One region of the Sodalis praecaptivus genome, then DNA from elsewhere that is predicted to be linked to it. Evidence: predicted binding sites of a transcription regulator. Region 1 holds the regulator's gene; each other region holds the start of a gene.
The links. Region 1 encodes CRP, which controls carbon source genes, mostly activating them, when cyclic AMP is high. Its sites were predicted from a motif close to ATGTGANNNNNNTCACAT; they were not measured.
Positions count from the first base shown of each region.

Region 2: adhE (bifunctional acetaldehyde-CoA/alcohol dehydrogenase) is a predicted target of CRP. The motif match lies at 2,213-2,230, and genes of this name have one in related genera.
Region 3: azuC (stress response protein AzuC) is a predicted target of CRP. The motif match lies at 2,330-2,347, and genes of this name have one in related genera.
Region 4: msrB (peptide-methionine (R)-S-oxide reductase MsrB) is a predicted target of CRP. The motif match lies at 2,662-2,679, and genes of this name have one in related genera.

Region 1 covers NZ_CP006569.1:455,707-460,169, reverse strand. Annotated here, with positions in the region: gene SANT_RS02040 (phosphoribulokinase) at 75-944, shown strand; gene SANT_RS02035 (OsmC family protein) at 1,051-1,458, opposite strand; gene crp (cAMP-activated global transcriptional regulator CRP) at 1,776-2,408, shown strand; gene SANT_RS02025 (YccS/YhfK family putative transporter) at 2,461-4,463, shown strand, end outside.
Region 2 covers NZ_CP006569.1:2,076,237-2,080,699, reverse strand. Annotated here, with positions in the region: gene oppA (oligopeptide ABC transporter substrate-binding protein OppA) at 1-664, opposite strand, end outside; gene adhE (bifunctional acetaldehyde-CoA/alcohol dehydrogenase) at 2,491-4,463, shown strand, end outside.
Region 3 covers NZ_CP006569.1:3,284,947-3,289,409, reverse strand. Annotated here, with positions in the region: gene SANT_RS14535 (AraC family transcriptional regulator) at 1-328, shown strand, start outside; gene SANT_RS14530 (DMT family transporter) at 405-1,364, shown strand; gene SANT_RS14525 (helix-turn-helix domain-containing protein) at 1,395-1,646, opposite strand; gene SANT_RS14520 (helix-turn-helix domain-containing protein) at 1,738-2,064, shown strand; gene azuC (stress response protein AzuC) at 2,161-2,244, opposite strand; gene SANT_RS14515 (hypothetical protein) at 2,573-2,854, shown strand; gene SANT_RS24185 (hypothetical protein) at 2,851-3,150, shown strand; gene SANT_RS14510 (hypothetical protein) at 3,065-3,382, shown strand; gene SANT_RS14505 (RHS repeat-associated core domain-containing protein) at 3,487-4,463, opposite strand, start outside.
Region 4 covers NZ_CP006569.1:2,054,248-2,058,710, reverse strand. Annotated here, with positions in the region: gene ansA (asparaginase) at 1-1,026, shown strand, start outside; gene pncA (bifunctional nicotinamidase/pyrazinamidase) at 1,001-1,654, shown strand; gene SANT_RS09190 (YeaC family protein) at 1,807-2,079, opposite strand; gene msrB (peptide-methionine (R)-S-oxide reductase MsrB) at 2,128-2,541, opposite strand; gene gapA (glyceraldehyde-3-phosphate dehydrogenase) at 2,886-3,884, shown strand; gene SANT_RS09175 (D-hexose-6-phosphate mutarotase) at 3,953-4,463, shown strand, end outside.

The DNA.
Region 1 (4,463 bases):
AAACGTGATAACAATAACCTTCGGCCGCCCGCACGTCATCTGACAGAGGTTATCAACACTATTAAGGTCTCATCATGTCAGCACAACATCCAATTATTGCGGTTACCGGCTCCAGCGGCGCCGGGACCACGACCACCAGCCTGGCTTTTCGCAAAATCTTTCAACAGTTGAACATTCGCGCCGCGGAGTTGGAAGGCGATAGCTTTCACCACTTCACCCGGCCGGAAATGGATTTAGCCATTCGTAAAGCGCGCGATTTAGGTCGGCACGTGAGTTATTTCGGCCCGGATGCGAATAACTTCGATCTTCTGGAAAGAACATTTTATCACTATGGGGAAAGCGGACGCGGGCAGGCGCGCAAATATTTGCATACCTACGACGAAGCGGTTCCTTATAATCAGGTCCCCGGCACCTTTACCCCCTGGCAGCCCCTGCCGGAGCCTACCGACGTCCTATTCTACGAGGGGCTGCACGGCGGCGTTGTGACCGAGCATAATGACGTTGCGCGGCACGTGGATTTGCTGGTGGGGGTGGTGCCGATAGTCAATCTGGAGTGGATCCAGAAATTGGTGCGCGATACCAACGAGCGGGGCCACTCCCGCGAAGCGGTCATGGATTCCGTGGTGCGATCCATGGAAGATTATATCAATTTTATCACGCCGCAATTTTCCCGTACCCATATCAACTTCCAGCGGGTGCCGACGGTGGACACCTCCAATCCGTTCGCCGCCAAAGCGATCCCGTCGCTGGACGAAAGCTTTGTGGTTATTCACTTCCGCGGCCTGGACGCCATGGATTTTCCCTATTTACTGGCGATGCTGCAGGGATCTTTTATTTCCAATATCAATACGCTGGTGGTGCCGGGCGGCAAAATGGGTCTGGCGATGGAATTGATCATGGCGCCGCTGGTCAAGCAATTGCTGGAAGGGAAACCGATTCGCTAAGCGGCTTGACGCGGGCGCCGCGCGCGGGAACGACGCGCGGCGCCAATCGGGTGGGGCATGATGCGGCTTAGCGCTGCGCCCCGACAGTCAAGCGCGCCCCGCGCGCTCAGTCGAGGTGACGTACCTCAAAGCTGTGGGTAATATTGGCGGCTTTCCCCAGCATCAGCGAGACCGAACAATACTTTTCCGCCGACAGCGCGACCGCGCGCTCGACGATCTTATCCGTCAAATCGCGGCCGGTGACGATAAAATGCAGATTGATTTGGGTAAACAGACGCGGCGCTTCCTCGCGGCGCGTTGAGGTTAACTTGACCTCACAGTCGCGCACATCGGCGCGGCCCTTTTGCAGAATCGAAACCACGTCAATAGCGCTACAGCCGCCGGCGGACATAAGCAGCATTTCCATTGGGCTTGGGGCCTTTTCGCCGCTGTTGCCATCCATGATAATCTGGTGGCCCGAGGCGGATTCGCCGATAAAAGACAGCCCTTCCACCCACTTTACTCGCGCTTGCATATCGTTAACTCCTGATAATATTCTTTGTGAAAGACTACCTTTTTGCCGCCAAACTGGCAATGTAACCGCAGATGCATCATGCTGAAGCGAGACAACACAAGACAGTCTCTTAAAGCTATGCTAAAAAACAAGGCAGGATCGAACTCACCGACAGTGAAAGAGCAAGAGAGCGATCGAAACGTCACCAACATTGGACCCTGATAAGTTCCCTTGCGAGGTTCCGTTTATGAACGGAATGACATCATAATAACACCTTACCTTACAGGGAATACGCCGTTCCTAAACAGGGCGGCGATGACAAAAGAGGATAACAGCGAATGGTTCTCGGCAAACCGCAAACAGACCCGACTCTCGAATGGTTCCTGTCTCATTGCCATATTCATAAGTATCCATCGAAGAGTACGTTGATTCACCAGGGTGAAAAGGCAGAAACGCTCTACTATATCGTCAAAGGCTCCGTCGCAGTGCTTATCAAGGACGAAGAAGGCAAGGAGATGATCCTCTCCTACCTCAATCAGGGCGATTTTATCGGCGAACTGGGGTTGTTTGAAGAGGGGCAGGAGCGCAGCGCATGGGTGCGGGCGAAAACGGCCTGCGAAGTGGCTGAGATATCCTACAAGAAATTTCGCCAGTTGATTCAGGTCAATCCCGACATTCTGATGCGCCTGTCTTCACAAATGGCCAGCCGCCTGCAGGTGACCTCAGAGAAAGTCGGCAACCTGGCTTTCCTGGATGTGACCGGGCGTATCGCGCAAACGTTACTGAATTTAGCCAAGCAGCCGGACGCCATGACTCACCCGGACGGTATGCAAATAAAAATCACCCGGCAGGAAATCGGCCAAATAGTTGGCTGTTCACGGGAAACGGTCGGCCGTATTTTGAAAATGCTTGAGGATCAAAATCTCATCTCTGCCCACGGAAAAACCATTGTCGTTTACGGAACCCGCTAATCCCCTTTCACCACGGGCATGGTCAGGACGGCCATGCCTCTTTAGCTGACTTATGTGGCGCAGACTCATCTACCACCCCGAAGTAAATTATGCCCTGCGGCAGACCATTGTGCTTTGCCTGCCGGTCGCCATCGGACTGATGTTCGGCAGCCTGCAGCAAGGTCTGCTGTTCTCGCTGGTACCCGCCTGTTGCAACATCGCCGGGCTTGATCAGCTCCATAAACGTTTCTTTAAGCGGCTGGTGGTCGGCGGCTCGCTGTTCGCCCTGAGCAGTATTTTTATCCAGCTGCTGTTGGCGCACGGCGTGCCGCTGCCGTTTGTCATGCTGGGGTTGGCGCTGCTGTTCGGCGTCAGCGGCGAAATCAGCCCGCTACACGGCCGCTTGCTGCCGGCATCGCTAATTGCCGCGGTATTTACCCTGGGGCTGACCGGCAATGTGCCGCTTTGGCTGCCGCCGCTGCTCTATCTGGCGGGGACTGCCTGGTATGGGCTGTTTAACGCGCTGTGGTTCCGGCTATGGCAAGAGCAGCCGATGCGCGAGGCGCTCAGTCTGCTCTACCGCGAACTGGCGGATTATATCGAAGCGAAGTACAGTTTGCTGACTCAGCACACCGATCCGGACAGTGCGCTACCGCCGCTGTTCGCCCGCCAGCAAAAGGTCATCGACCAGATTGCCCAAGTGTATCAGCAGTTGCATATGCTCTCGGCCAACCATCTCAGCCAGTACAAAAGACTGTTGCGCGCCTTCCAGGTCGCGTTGGATTTGCAAGAGCATATCGCGGTGAGTCTGCATCAGCCGGATGAAGTGCAAAAGCTGGTGCAGCAAAGCCACGCCGAGGCGGTGTTGCGCTACAACGCGCGTATCGTCGCCGCCCGGCTGCGCGTCCTGGCGGACGATATTCTCTATCACCGCCAACCTGACCGGTTTGCCGCGGATGCCGGCCTGTCGGCGCTGGAAAAAATTGCCCGCCACCATCCGGATAATCCGGTAGGCCAGTTCTGCTATTTCCATTTCAGCCGCATCTATCGCCTGTTGCGTTCCCAGCGCCCCCTCTATCGTCGCGATGTGATGGCGGATAATCAGCAGCGGTTGCCGTTCTGGCCGGCGCTGCGCAGTTATTGCTCCTTGAAATCGATGGCGCTGCGCAACGCCGCCCGCCTGGGCCTCATGCTGGCGATCGGCAGCAGTTTGGGCCTGGTGTTCAATCTGCCGAAACCTTACTGGATCCTGATGACCATCATGTTTGTCAGTCAGAATGGTTACAACGCGACCCGGGTGCGTATACAACATCGGGCGCTGGGTACCCTGGCGGGGCTGGTGATTGCCGCGGGTACGCTGCAACTAAAGATGGGCGACGGCGTCATCCTGAGCGGCATGCTGGTGGTGACTCTGGCCGGCTATTTGGTACTGCGCAAAAATTACGGTCTGGCGATGACCGGTATGACGGTGGTGACGGTGTATACCCTGCAATTGTTGTCGTTGAACGGCGCGCATTTCCTGCTGCCGCGGCTGGTGGATACCTTGATTGGCTGTATGCTGGCCTTTGGCGGCACGCTGTGGCTGTGGCCGCAATGGCAGAGCGGGCTGTTGCGCAAAAACGCCCATCAGGCGCTGGAGCGGGATCAGGAAGCGTTGCGGCTGCTGTTGCAGCCCGACCCCGGCGCGCCCGCGCTGGCTTATGCCCGCATGCGGGTCAACCAAGCGCACAATGCCTTGTTCACCTCCCTAAGCCAGGCGATGCAGGAGCCGGGGTTTAATTCCCGCTATCTGAGCGATATGCGCTTATGGGTCACCCATAGTCAGTTCATTGTCGAACACATCAACGCCATGACGACGCTGGCGCGCGATCACTATATGCTGACCGATACCTTGGCCGCCGACTATCTGGCCTCCTGCGAGGTGGCGCTGCAAAGCTGTCAGCAACGGCTGGAATATGACGGCCCGAGCACCGAAAATCCGGGTATTTTCAACACTGATGGCCCGCAGGATCAGGCGGTGACGCTCATGGAACGTCACTTGCGGCGCATATTGTTCCATCTCGGCGTGATGCATAC
Region 2 (4,463 bases), 1.6 Mb from region 1:
TGACGACGTAGGCGCCGTTACCGACCCAATTCGCCGGCTGGGTCCACTTCTCACCGAATTTTTCCACCACTTTCTGCGGCACCGGCGACATGGACGGATGGGCGAGCACCTTAATCAGATACGGCACCGGCTCGGCCAGCGTGACTTCCAGAGTATGATCGTCTAACGCTTTCACGCCCAGGGTATCGGGGCTTTTTTTGCCGCTGATGATATCGTCGATATTGGTAATCTGGGCATATTGCAGATAACTTTCATACGGAGAGGCGGTTTTGGGATCCGCCAGTCGGCGCCAACTGTAGACGAAATCCTGCGCGGTGACCGGATCGCCGTTGGACCATTTGGCGTTTGGCCGAAGATGGAACGTCCAAACTTTGAAATCCTTGTTTTCCCAGCTCTCCGCCACGCCCGGCTGAGCCCGGCCCTGCAGATCGTTGATAATCAAGCCTTCCAGTACATCGCGGTTGACGTTGGATTCGGGAACCCCTTCGATTTTATGCGGATCGAGGGATTGCAATTCTGCGCCATTGCCACGTACCAATTCCTGTTTGTCGCTCAACTGCACGCCGGCGGGAACGTCCGCGGCAAAAGATTGTCCAGCAACGCCCATTCCCATGGCGGTAAACACGGCCGCGGCAAGAAGCGTTTTTTTCGTGATGTTGGTCATTAGTGATGCACTCCGGTTTTTTTATTATTGCACGGACCCCTGTCAAGCCCTCTGCAGATTCCCGCTTTGCGGGTATAACGCACCTCAAGCCCGCTGCGGCGAACGAAGCCGCAAGGCTAAAGGTATGATATTCGGTATTAACCCTGGCATGTTAAACAAGGCGTCGCGCCGCCGTAAAAAAGGTTGCGGCGGCAATCTCGGAACACGCCTTGGCTATGCGCGTGGCCTTTATCATTGTGATTCAACTGTAATGGGCCATATATCAAATAATTAAGCTATCCCAACGGGGTCTGAAACACATAAGGTCAATATATCGCCAGTAATTAGAATAATTGGCTAATGATAAGATAAATAACACTAATAACATCTGGGTTGCATCGTGACAAGTCCCTTGAACGCGAACGGTTAAAAAAAAACCCTACCGTGCAGGAGACTACTTATAGATGGCTGAAATAGCGTAGAAAGTTTTTTTCTTGCCGCATGCCGCGCAAAATTCATTTCACCCCGTCCTTGCTGCAAAATGGTGCGCGTTTGCCGCCTCATTGTGCAATCCGCCTTATTTTAAGGCCCTTTTCCCGGCGCAAATAATTTACGCGGCGGAATACGCGCATTTTACCGCCGTCGGCTCGGCAGCAGCGGGTATCTCCCGCCCCACTCACGCTTAAGGCAGCGCTCTGCCCGACCTCGGACATTTTCTCGGCGGCGAGTGGCAATGCTTTTGGCCGTTTACCATTCACCGTGTGGCTTTTGGCTTTTGGCTTTTGGCTTTGTTGTTTGTCGTTTGTCGTTTGTCGTTTGGACCTCCGGCATTCAGCCTTTGGCATTCAGCCTTTGGCATTCACCCTTTGGCATTCAGCCTTTGGCGTTCATCACCAAGCGTTGATGGCCGTTGAATGTGCCGAATAATGTAACGCCGCCGCACCGCTTACACCGGTTGCTAATAATGGATCGGCTTTATCACGGCCCGCCGCCCGCAGGCGCACAATATAGCGCGCAGCGCGCTCAAAACGTCAGCGGCAGCATGATAGCGCCCCCAGCCCTGGGTAGCGCGGCGCGACCCTCTCGCGACGTTCAGGGCTCAGGCGTTGAGGAGGCCCCCTTTAGGATGCCGTCTGCGTCGGCCATGGCCCCAGATGCCGCAGGGAAATAGGGCCAGGTTCATCAACAACGTCAATTAATGTAAATGATTTTAATGCATAGCTTGGCGTCGGTGGGAAAATAATCTATTCCGATAGCGTGTCATTAGCGGTAATATAGGCCATCGCTTGTGCTTTCTCTTACAAACATTGCGTCACGTTCTGATCAATAGCGGGTTATTCCGCCTCGCGGCCGGGTAAATAACCTCACCACGTTCCTTCAACGGTAATTAGTGTCATTTTTAAGCGCATCTCCCCGCATTGAGCAGGGCTTTATTGTCGCTGTATGGACAGCAAAATGTTGTCAATATGTTAGGTTTATTAACCATTAGGTGAAAGCGATTGAACAAAGGTATCTCTCAGGTAACAAAGCGTTTTTATGTTGAAGCTGAAAGGTGTCAGCTTGCATTTTTTTTGACTCCGATCACATATTCGTCGTTCGATACCCCGTAAGCTTTGCATTAAGGAAGTGAATAAGGTGATTAAGATACTGGGAAGGTAAATCACAAGATGTTAATGATGGCGACCTGAAGACTGGTTAAGTAAAACGCCATGACCCAAAAGGTCAAGAAGCAACGGGCCAAATGAACGACGAATGAGCAAATCGGTCATATAATTGTCAACACGGGGCTCTTTACTTAAATGGTTTAACAGATTTATCGCAATTTTTAACTTTATTAGGAGAGCAATATGGCTGTTACTAATGTCGCTGAACTCAATACCTTAGTTGCACGGGTGAGAAAAGCACAGCGCGAATATGCCAATTTTACCCAGGAGCAGGTGGACAAGATTTTCCGTGCGGCCGCCCTGGCCGCGGCAGATGCTCGTATTCCGCTCGCCAAAATGGCGGTGGCCGAATCCGGTATGGGTATCGTGGAAGACAAAGTCATCAAGAACCACTTTGCTTCTGAATACATTTACAACGCCTACAAAGATGAAAAAACCTGCGGCATTCTGGCCGAGGATGACACCTTTGGTACCATCTCCATCGCCGAGCCGATCGGCCTCATCTGCGGTATCGTTCCCACGACAAACCCGACTTCCACCGCTATCTTTAAGGCGCTCATCAGCCTGAAAACCCGCAATGGGATTATCTTCTCGCCGCATCCCCGCGCCAAAAACGCCACCAACAAAGCGGCCGACATCGTATTGCAGGCCGCCATTGCCGCAGGGGCGCCCAAGGATATCATTGGCTGGATCGACGAACCGTCGGTGGAGCTATCTAATCAATTAATGCACCACCCGGACATCAACCTGATTCTCGCCACCGGCGGGCCGGGTATGGTGAAAGCCGCTTACAGTTCCGGTAAACCCGCCATCGGCGTCGGCGCCGGTAACACCCCCGTCGTGGTGGATGAAACCGCGGATATCAAACGCGTCGTTGCGTCCATCCTGATGTCGAAAACCTTTGATAACGGCGTCATCTGCGCCTCGGAACAATCCGTGGTCGTGGTCGACGCACTGTATGATCAGGTGCGCGAACGTTTCGCCAGCCACGGCGGTTATATGCTGCGCGGCCAGGAGCTGAAAGCGGTTTCTGACATTATTCTCAAAAATGGCGGCCTCAATGCGGCCATCGTGGGTCAGCCGGCGGCGAAAATCGCCGAGATGGCGGGTCTGCGCGTGCCCGGCAACACCAAAGTCCTGATTGGCGAAGTCAGCAAGGTCGACGAGTCCGAACCCTTTGCCCATGAAAAGCTGTCGCCCACCCTTGCCATGTATCGCGCACGGGATTTCGAGGACGCGGTGGAAATCGCTGAAAAATTGGTGGCGATGGGCGGTATCGGCCACACGTCCTGTCTCTATACCGATCAGGACAACCAAAGCGAGCGCGTAAAATATTTCGGCGACAAGATGAAAACCGCGCGTATTCTTATCAATACGCCGGCTTCGCAAGGCGGCATCGGCGACCTGTACAACTTTAAGCTGGCCCCGTCGCTGACGCTGGGATGCGGATCCTGGGGTGGTAACTCGATTTCTGAAAACGTAGGCCCCAAACACCTCATCAATACCAAAACCGTCGCTAAGCGAGCTGAAAATATGATGTGGCATAAGCTTCCCAAATCCATCTATTTCCGTCGCGGTTCCCTGCCGATTGCGCTTGAAGAAGTGGCCAGCGACGGCGCCAAGCGCGCCTTTATCGTGACCGACCGCTACCTGTTCAATAATGGCTACGCCGATCAGATCACCTCGGTGCTGAAAAAACACGGTATTGAAACCGAAGTGTTTTTTGAAGTCGAAGCGGACCCCACGTTGAGCATCGTGCGTAAAGGCGCGGCGCAAATGAACTCCTTCAAGCCGGACATCATTGTCGCCCTGGGCGGGGGTTCACCGATGGACGCCGCCAAAATCATGTGGGTGATGTATGAACATCCGGAAACCCATTTTGAAGAGTTGGCGCTGCGCTTTATGGATATCCGTAAACGTATCTACAAATTCCCGAAAATGGGCGTGAAGGCGAAAATGATCGCCATTACCACCACCTCGGGCACGGGTTCTGAAGTCACGCCGTTCGCCGTAGTGACCGATGACGCTACCGGGCAGAAATACCCGCTGGCGGACTATGCCCTGGTGCCGGATATGGCGATAGTCGACGCCAATCTGGTCATGAATATGCCTAAATCCCTGTGCGCCTTTGGCGGTTTGGATGCGGTAACCCACGC
Region 3 (4,463 bases), 1.9 Mb from region 1:
GCCGCACCGTCTCGATAGGGTCCGCGACTACATCGTGGCGTATTATGCCCACGTCATCACCCTCAAAGAAATGGCGAGTCTGGTCTCTTTGAGCCCCTACCATTTTTTGCGTCAATTCAAAGCGCGGTTTCACGCTACGCCCCATCAGATGCTAATGGCCTACCGGTTGAACCAGGCCAAACGGATGCTCGCGCGCGGTATGGCGGCGGCTGACGTTGCCGCCGCCGTGGGCTTGGCCGATCAGGCGCATCTTACCCGCGCATTTGCTTTACGTTACGGTACTACGCCGGTCCGCTATCAAAAGCAGGTGGTGTCGGCGGCATGCTGACCGCAATCTCATACAATATTTTACTGTTTGAACCAGGCACACTCAGGGACGATCCTTACAAACAACAGGAAACATGATGATAACAGGGATATTTTTCGCGCTTGGCGCGGGCTTATTATGGGGACTGATTTTCGTGGGTCCCCTGCTGGTACCGGATTACCCCGGCGCCTTGCAATCAGCGGGGCGCTATGTCGCCTTTGGGCTTATCGCCCTGCCGCTGGCCTGGTATGACCGGCATCGGTTAAAGCGGTTGCAGCGACAGGATTGGGTGGAGGCGGTGAAATTATCGCTGGTCGGTAATTTGATTTATTACACCTGCCTGAGCAGCGCCATACAGCGCACGGGAGCGCCGATTTCCACCATGATTATCGGCACGCTACCGGTAGTACTGGCGGTGAGCGCCAATGTCGCCTACGGTCGTGACGAAGGCACATTGCCGTGGGGGCGGCTGTCGCCGGCTTTATTATTAATCGCCGCCGGTCTGGTGTGCGTGAACGCCGCCGAGTTAAGTCAGAGCACGCAGCCGTTCCACCTGTTGCGCTATTTGAGCGGCATTGCCCTGGCGCTAATCGCCGTGGTGTGCTGGACCTGGTATCCCTTGCGCAACGCGCGCTGGCTACGGCGCCACCCCTGCCATAAACCCACTACCTGGGCCACGGCGCAGGGGCTTGCTACGCTGCCGCTGGCCGCGGCGGCCTATGGGATGATTTGCCTGGGTCTGGGGTTCACCCATCCGACGTTCTCCCTGCCGTTCGGTCCGCGGCCGCTGGTGTTCGTGCCGTTGATGATCGCCATCGGTTTGCTGTGCTCCTGGTTGGGGGCGTTTTGCTGGAACGAGGCAAGCCAGCGCTTGCCCACGGTGCTGGTGGGGCCGCTTATCGTATTTGAAACGCTGGCCGGCCTGACCTATACCTTTTTGCTGCGACAGGCATGGCCGCCGATGTTATCCCTTACCGGCATCGCCTGCCTGATCATCGGCGTCGCCTATGCGGTCAGTATCAAACCGCAGCCGGTGAAAAAAATCGTTTCGCTCTAAGCGCCAGACGACCGCCGGCGCGGCGGTCGTTTAGACGCCCTTGGCTTTTTCTTTTCTCGGCCGCAGCGCGCCGGTATGATCATAATAGCGGCTCGGCCAGATCTCCGCCGCCGGCACGCCGATAACCTCGGCTATCACTCTCTCCCCCTTAGGCCACGGGCGGTGCAGCGTGTTGGACAACGTAGTGGAGCTTAAGCCAAAGGCGCGGGACAGGGCGGCCAGGGAAGTACCGCGTTTACGTAATGCAGCTATAATATCAGCCTTGTGCCAGTCTTCCTTCATGCACACTTCTCCTGTGGTGTTTGAATCTCCTGCTACAATACTACGTTATTCGTAGTTCTAATGACAAGCCGAAACTACGATTATCGTAGCTATGATCACACGACCCTCTTATCTCGATGTTTTTTGCCGGCGGTTGAAACAGGCGCGGCAGGCCAAGGGGCTCTCTCAGAAGCAGTTGGGTATTGCGGCGGGAATCGATGAATTTGTCGCCAGTACGCGTATCAATCGCTATGAGAAGGGCGTCCATGAGGCCAACATTCAGATTGCCCAGCATTTGGCAACGGTACTCGACGTGCCTCTCGCTTACCTGTATACCGAAGACGATGAGCTTGCGGAGTTGATGCTTATCTTTCTGGCGCTGGCGAAGCCGGGTCGTGGGGAAGTGATGAACGTCGCGCGCCGCCAGCGATCAGAGTAAGGCAAGGGCCGGATAATCTGGGCGTGCTGTTCGTTGAGGAATTTTAACCATAAAAAAAGCTGCCGCGGCAGCTTTTTTTTCGTCGCAAGGACGCTGTTACATCATGGCGCCGGGCGGCACATCTTTAACGGTGTTCAGGTAAGACGCCAGGATTTTTTTGATAAAGTTACGGAATTTCATCTTGTTCCTCGACCAGTTCGGTTTGTTGCCAATTATTAATTCTGCTGCGGTTATAATATGACCTTCGTCACAATAATGCAAGTTTTTGTGATACGCGTCACACAAAAAATCGCCACATCCCCCTTTTTAGCCCGCCATTCGCCGCCACTGACGCCGACACGCAACATCGTGACAACCTGCACGCGGTCGTCTGCGGCACCCCCTGCATCGTTGCGCTAAGGTTTGCTCCGTGGCTCCTACATTGAACGCTATTCACCCAATAAGCGGGACTGGAGGCAAAAATGATTCAGGATGAAGCAGCAATGTTGTTAGACGGCGGGGAGGGGAGATGAGGGGGTTTACAGGTATGCTTAAAAGCGTCGGTCATGGCCGCCACTCGCTCAGTAAATGGACCCAAGCCATCGCCTTTTTAACCTGTACAGGCGTTATTTGCTGGTACTCCTACCATTTGCGCCTCAGTGAATGGATGTTCGGTCTGTACTTTGGGGTCGCGGTAGGGGCGAACGTCCTGAATAAAAAAATCGCCATGGATAAGGCGCTGGAGGATAAACGCGTTGATGTCGCTTCCGTTGTCGCCGATGCCTGTCAGCCGGCGGGGGAAAATCAATGACAACGCTATTGTCATGTCCTGGCATCATCGCCACCCTACTCGGGGCGGTGATGGGGTTACTGATGGTGGCATTCGGTTGTGGCCGCGCGCGGGGGCGTGCCGCGGCGCAAAAACGGGCCGCGGCGCAGCGCGAGGCGGCGCAGCGTCAGGCGATAGCGCATATCGTGCAGCGGCAAAATGAGGTTCACAAGACGGCAGGGGGGATCAAGGATGAAATTAATCGTTTGTCTGCTGGCGATGTCGATAGCCGGCTGCGGAAAAAATGGCGCTATCCCGATGCCGCCGGCGATCGTTGATACCGGTTGCAGCTGGGTGACGCCGCTGTATCTGACCGACAGGGATATCGACCTGCTGGATGCGCGTACCAAAAAAGCGCTGCTAATGCATAACGAAACCGTGGAGAAAAATTGTGGCGCCTCGGGCACCGAGACGCTATCCAGGTCGTCAGCGGCCGAGAAGTGCGGGTCGCGTTACCTTATTCCTGGCGACGACGATGCCATAAATATTTCCCCCGGCGCGCTAGATTGACCTCTAGGCGCAAGGAGGGCACCGCGCACCGCCAAACAGTGCGTGGAACAACGGGGGCGAGGCCGGCGGTTCGTCCAGCGCACTTTGGCCGGCGCGGCCGGGGGTTAGCCGATTCCATAGTAATGACGTTCAAAGTTGCTGATGGAGGTCATTGCTCCCTGGGCCATTGCGTCAAAGCCGTCTGGATAAACCATGTGATAGCTGGCAGAGTGGAACATCGGCTGTCCGCTGACGTGCAGCCACAAACGCCGCAGCGGATTATGGGCAACTCGATAGCGCGGCATAATATCGCCGCCGGCGAAGCCTTCGGCAAAAACCGACTTTACCGTGAAGAGCAAATTATCATAGGCCGCCACCGGCCGGCCCAGGGCATTGGCCACCTCGTGCGCCGCGCCGCTGCGCGCGCCATAGCAGGCCAGCAGCAGCAACGGTTCATTGGGGGAAAACACCTGCTGCTCGGTCTTCATGGCAACGTCCAGCAGCGGCTGAATATACTCATAGGCGACCGTCGCGGCGGAAACCATCTGCCCTTCAGGGTTTTGCAACAGCGCGCCTGTCGGCGAGCCGTGAGTTTGAAACGCCAGGATGTGACGGTTGGCGTAATTGGTATACAGCCCCATCTCCGATTTGTTGAGATGGTAAATTGGCCGCGGCGCAAAGCCGGCGCTTTCTATCGCCATGGCCTCTCTGGCCGCGATCGCCTCGCCAATACCGCTGGCGGCCAGCGCGACACCCAATGAACACAGTGACAACACGCCGGCCACGTGCGGATGCTGTCGATCCAGCATGCCCGCGGCGATAGCGAGGATGCCGCTGGTCAATTGGGTGGCGGATAACGTGAGCGCGGTCGCTAAACCCGCCGGACCGGCGGCCAGGAAAACCGCCGGTGCCATCAGCGTGGCGCCCGCGCCATAGGCGTAATTTACCCAGGCATTCCAACTCAAGCGGCCATCGGGATCGAAGCGATTGATAGGGTCGCCGCGACCGTAAAGATAGCGGTTAATCCCCGTCAGACCGCCCACCCGCAGGTTATCCTGGGTGGTGAAGCCCTGGAGATCGGGACGATAAAGCCGGTAGCCGC
Region 4 (4,463 bases), 1.6 Mb from region 1:
ACCGGCGGCACCATCGGTATGCAGCGCTCGGACAATGGCTACGTGCCGGTTTCCGGTCACCTGCAGCGTCAATTGGCGCGGATGCCGGAATTCTACCGCCCCGAAATGCCGGACTTTACCGTGCATGAATACGCCCCATTGATCGATTCGTCGGACATGACCCCCGACGACTGGCAAGCCATCGCCCGCGATATCGCCGCCAACTATGACCGCTATGATGGCTTTGTTATCCTGCACGGGACGGATACCATGGCCTTTACCGCCTCCGCGCTGTCGTTCATGCTGGAGAATCTCGATAAGCCGGTCATCGTCACCGGCTCGCAAATACCCCTGGAAGCGCTCCGCTCCGACGGGCAAACCAATCTGCTCAACGCGCTGTATCTGGCCGCCCATTATCCGGTCAAGGAAGTCGGTTTGTTTTTCAATAACAAACTGTTGCGCGGCAACCGTACCACTAAGGCCCATGCCGATGGGTTCGATGCCTTCGCCTCACCGAATTTGCCGCCGTTGCTGGAGGCGGGTATCCATATCCGCCGTGTTACGCCCTCACCGGTATGCGCGGCAGGTGGCCCGCTTATCGTACATCCCATCACGCCCCAGCCTGTCGGGGTGGTCACCCTCTACCCCGGTATTTCCGCGGATGTGGTCGGCAACTTTCTGCGCCAGCCGGTGCGCGCGCTGATCCTGCGCTCCTATGGCGTGGGCAATGCGCCGCAGCACCCGGCGCTATTGCACGAACTTAAGCAAGCGGACGACCGTGGTATTGTGGTAGTCAATCTGACGCAATGTCTCTCTGGCCGGGTGGATATGGGCGGCTATGCCACCGGCAACGCCCTGGCCCGCGCCGGGGTCCTTAGCGGTTTTGATATGACGGTGGAAGCCGCCCTCACCAAGCTGCATTTTTTACTTAGCCAATCGTTGCCCTACCAGGCTATCCGCCGTCTCATGCAGCAGGATCTGCGCGGCGAATTGAGCAGCAGCGATGCATCAGGAGAAAGCCATGGCCAGAGCAATATTGTTGGTTGATTTACAGAATGATTTCTGCGCCGGCGGCGCGCTGGCGGTGCCGCAGGGCGATGCGGTGATCCCCGTGGCCAATGCGGCGCTGGCGCTGTGCGCCCGGTGGAACATTCCCGCGGTGGCCAGCCAGGACTGGCATCCACGGGATCACGGCAGTTTCGCCATTAACGCCGGGCAGCCGGTCAATACGCTCGGCGTACTGGAGGGGCTTGAGCAGATTTGGTGGCCGGTGCATTGCGTGCAAGAGACCCCGGGCGCGGACTTCCATCCCCGGCTTAACCGCGCGGGTCTGGCGGCGGTATTTCGCAAAGGCGAACAGCGCCATATCGACAGTTACAGCACCTTTTTTGACAACGGTCGCCGGGCGCAGACCGTCCTGGACGGCTGGCTGCGCGCGCACGACATCGACCGGCTGACCGTCCTGGGATTGGCCACGGATTATTGCGTGAAATACAGCGTGCTGGACGCCCTGCATTTAGGTTACGCCGTCGAGGTGCTCACCGACGGCTGCCGCGGCGTCAATTTGCAACCGGAGGACAGCGCCGAGGCGCTGCGGGAAATGGCGCGCCGCGGCGCAGAAATGCTGACGCTGGACGCCTTCGCCGCGCGGCTGGAGACCTGTGAGGTTGGCTAACCCCCAAGCCCCCCGCCGAACGGATAACCGGCGCTTTGAAGCGACGCGCCGACAGTCCGCCGAGACGCCGTCGCGTCCCGGGTGAGATCCCGTCGCGCGCTGAGCCGCCGGGGCCGCAAACGAGGCCCATCAGAGCAATCCGCACCGGCGCCTTATTGGGGTTTCAGTACGTCGACGGTCCCGGCCTTCAGTTCTTCCAGCAAGGCACGCTTACTCTTCATGGTAATCTGGCCATCGGTACCGATGCTCATATGCTCGGGGTGACGGTTATGACGCGACTGCCACAGCATAACCATCTGCATACAGTTGGCTTGCTGCTCCGGCGTTAGCGCCACCCCGTCGGGCCATTTGCCCAATTCCACGGCCGTCATCAGCCGTTGATAAATCTCCGGCGTCATCGTCGCCAGAAGCGCTTCAACATCCATTGCCGCACCTTTCATGTGGAATAATTAGCTGAATCGATAAAGCTGAGCTTATCCGGCAATCTCTTCGCCGTTTTCACCGTCCTTGAAGCGCAGAGAGGCGCTGTTGACGCAAAACCGCGTTCCGGTGGGTTGCGGCCCGTCGGGGAATACATGCCCCAAATGGGCATCGCAGGTGCCGCAGCGGATTTCCACCCGCTGCATACCGTGAGTGTTATCCTCAAGGTAGCGGATAGCCTCGTCGCTCACCGGCTCATAAAAGCTCGGCCAGCCACAGCCTGATTCATATTTCGTTTCGGAGTAGAATAGCGGCGCGTGGCAAACCAGGCAATGGTATTGCCCCGTTCGCTTATTTTCTAATAGCTTACCGCTGTAGGGCGGTTCAGTGCCGCGTTGTTGGGTGACATAGCGCTGCATGTCGGTCATTGCTTCATCGGGTAATCGTGAGGGTGTATTATTGGCCATTGTTACGCGTCTCTGGCGAGGGATGGGAAAGCTTTCCAGTAAAGCCATTATAACAAATAATTAACAACGCGGCAGGCAATTTTGGCATAAACTCTATAATGAAATGCTGTAGCCGTGGAAATGTGATTCTTATCACAAATTGCAACTTGTCGCAGTTTATATTGGACGATGACGACCCCATATGAGCTGCAGGTGTGTTGACGTCAATTGCGTACATATCGTGCGCTGAACGGGGTCTGGATTGATTTGTCGCAACTATTGACACGATTCCGCTTGACGCTGCGCGAGGTTTTTGTAAATTTACAAGTAACCTTTTATTCATTATTAAATAGCTGGTGGAATATATGACTATCAAAGTAGGTATCAACGGTTTTGGCCGTATCGGCCGTATTGTTTTCCGTGCTGCGCAGGAACGTAACGACATTGAAATCGTTGCCATCAACGACCTGCTGGATGCGGATTATATGGCCTACATGTTGAAGTACGACTCAACCCATGGTCGCTTCAACGGCACCGTCGCCGTGGAAAACGGTCATCTGGTGGTAAACGGTAAAACCATCCGCTGTACCTCTGAGAAAGATCCGGCTAACCTGAAATGGGGCGAGGTCGGCGTCGACGTTGTCGCCGAAGCCACCGGTATCTTTTTGACCGACGAAACCGCGCGCAAGCACATCACCGCCGGCGCTAAAAAAGTGGTGCTGACCGGGCCGTCCAAAGATAACACCCCGATGTTCGTTATGGGCGTTAACCATAAAGCCTATGATGGCCAGGATATCGTGTCCAACGCCTCTTGCACCACCAACTGCCTGGCGCCGCTGGCCAAGGTTATCAACGACAATTTCGGTATTGTTGAAGCCCTGATGACCACCGTTCACGCCACTACCGCCACCCAGAAAACCGTCGATGGCCCGTCTCATAAAGACTGGCGCGGCGGCCGCGGCGCGTCCCAGAACATCATTCCGTCCTCGACGGGCGCCGCCAAAGCGGTAGGTAAAGTCATTCCCGAGCTGAACGGTAAACTGACCGGTATGTCCTTCCGCGTCCCGACGCCGAACGTCTCGGTTGTCGACCTGACCGCGCGTCTGGAAAAACCGGCTTCCTATGAAGACATCTGCGCCGCCATCAAAAAAGCCGCTGAAGGCGAGCTGAAAGGCGTGATGGGCTACACCGATGAAGACGTGGTTTCTACCGATTTCAACGGCGAGAAGCTGACCTCCGTATTCGATGCCAAAGCGGGTATCGCGCTGAACGACAAATTTGTCAAATTGGTCGCCTGGTACGATAACGAAACCGGCTATTCCAATAAAGTGTTGGATCTGATCTCCCATATCGCCAACAAATAAGTCTGGTGACCGGATGATGAAAGGGCGGCAGCGATGTCGCCCTTTTCTTTTACTCAGGAGGTATAACGATGTCTGACTCTCTTTTTACGTTGCCCGTCAAACAAACCCTGTCGCCGTCTCTAACGCTACGCCAGCAAGATGAATTGCCGCTGGTGGTGGTCGAACATCCGCAGGTACGGGCGGCGGTGACGCTGCAGGGCGCGCATCTTGTCGCCTGGCAGCCGGCCGGCGAAAAGCCGGTACTGTGGTTAAGCGAAAAAAGCGCCTTCCAGGAAGGCGTGGCCATCCGCGGCGGCGTACCGATCTGTTGGCCCTGGTTTGGTAAGGTTGCCACCCCCAACCACGGCTTCGCCCGCATCCTTCCCTGGGAATTAAGCGACCACAGCGAGGACGATAAACAGGTCCAACTGACCTTTACCCTGCGCGATAGCACCTTGACTGAACCGTTTTTTCCCCATCCGTTCACGCTTAAGGCCCACTTTACCCTCGGACAAACGTGCAGTATCGAACTGGTGGCCGAGGGTGAGTATCAGACGACGTCCGCGCTGCATAGCTACTTCACCGTGGGGGCCATTGGCG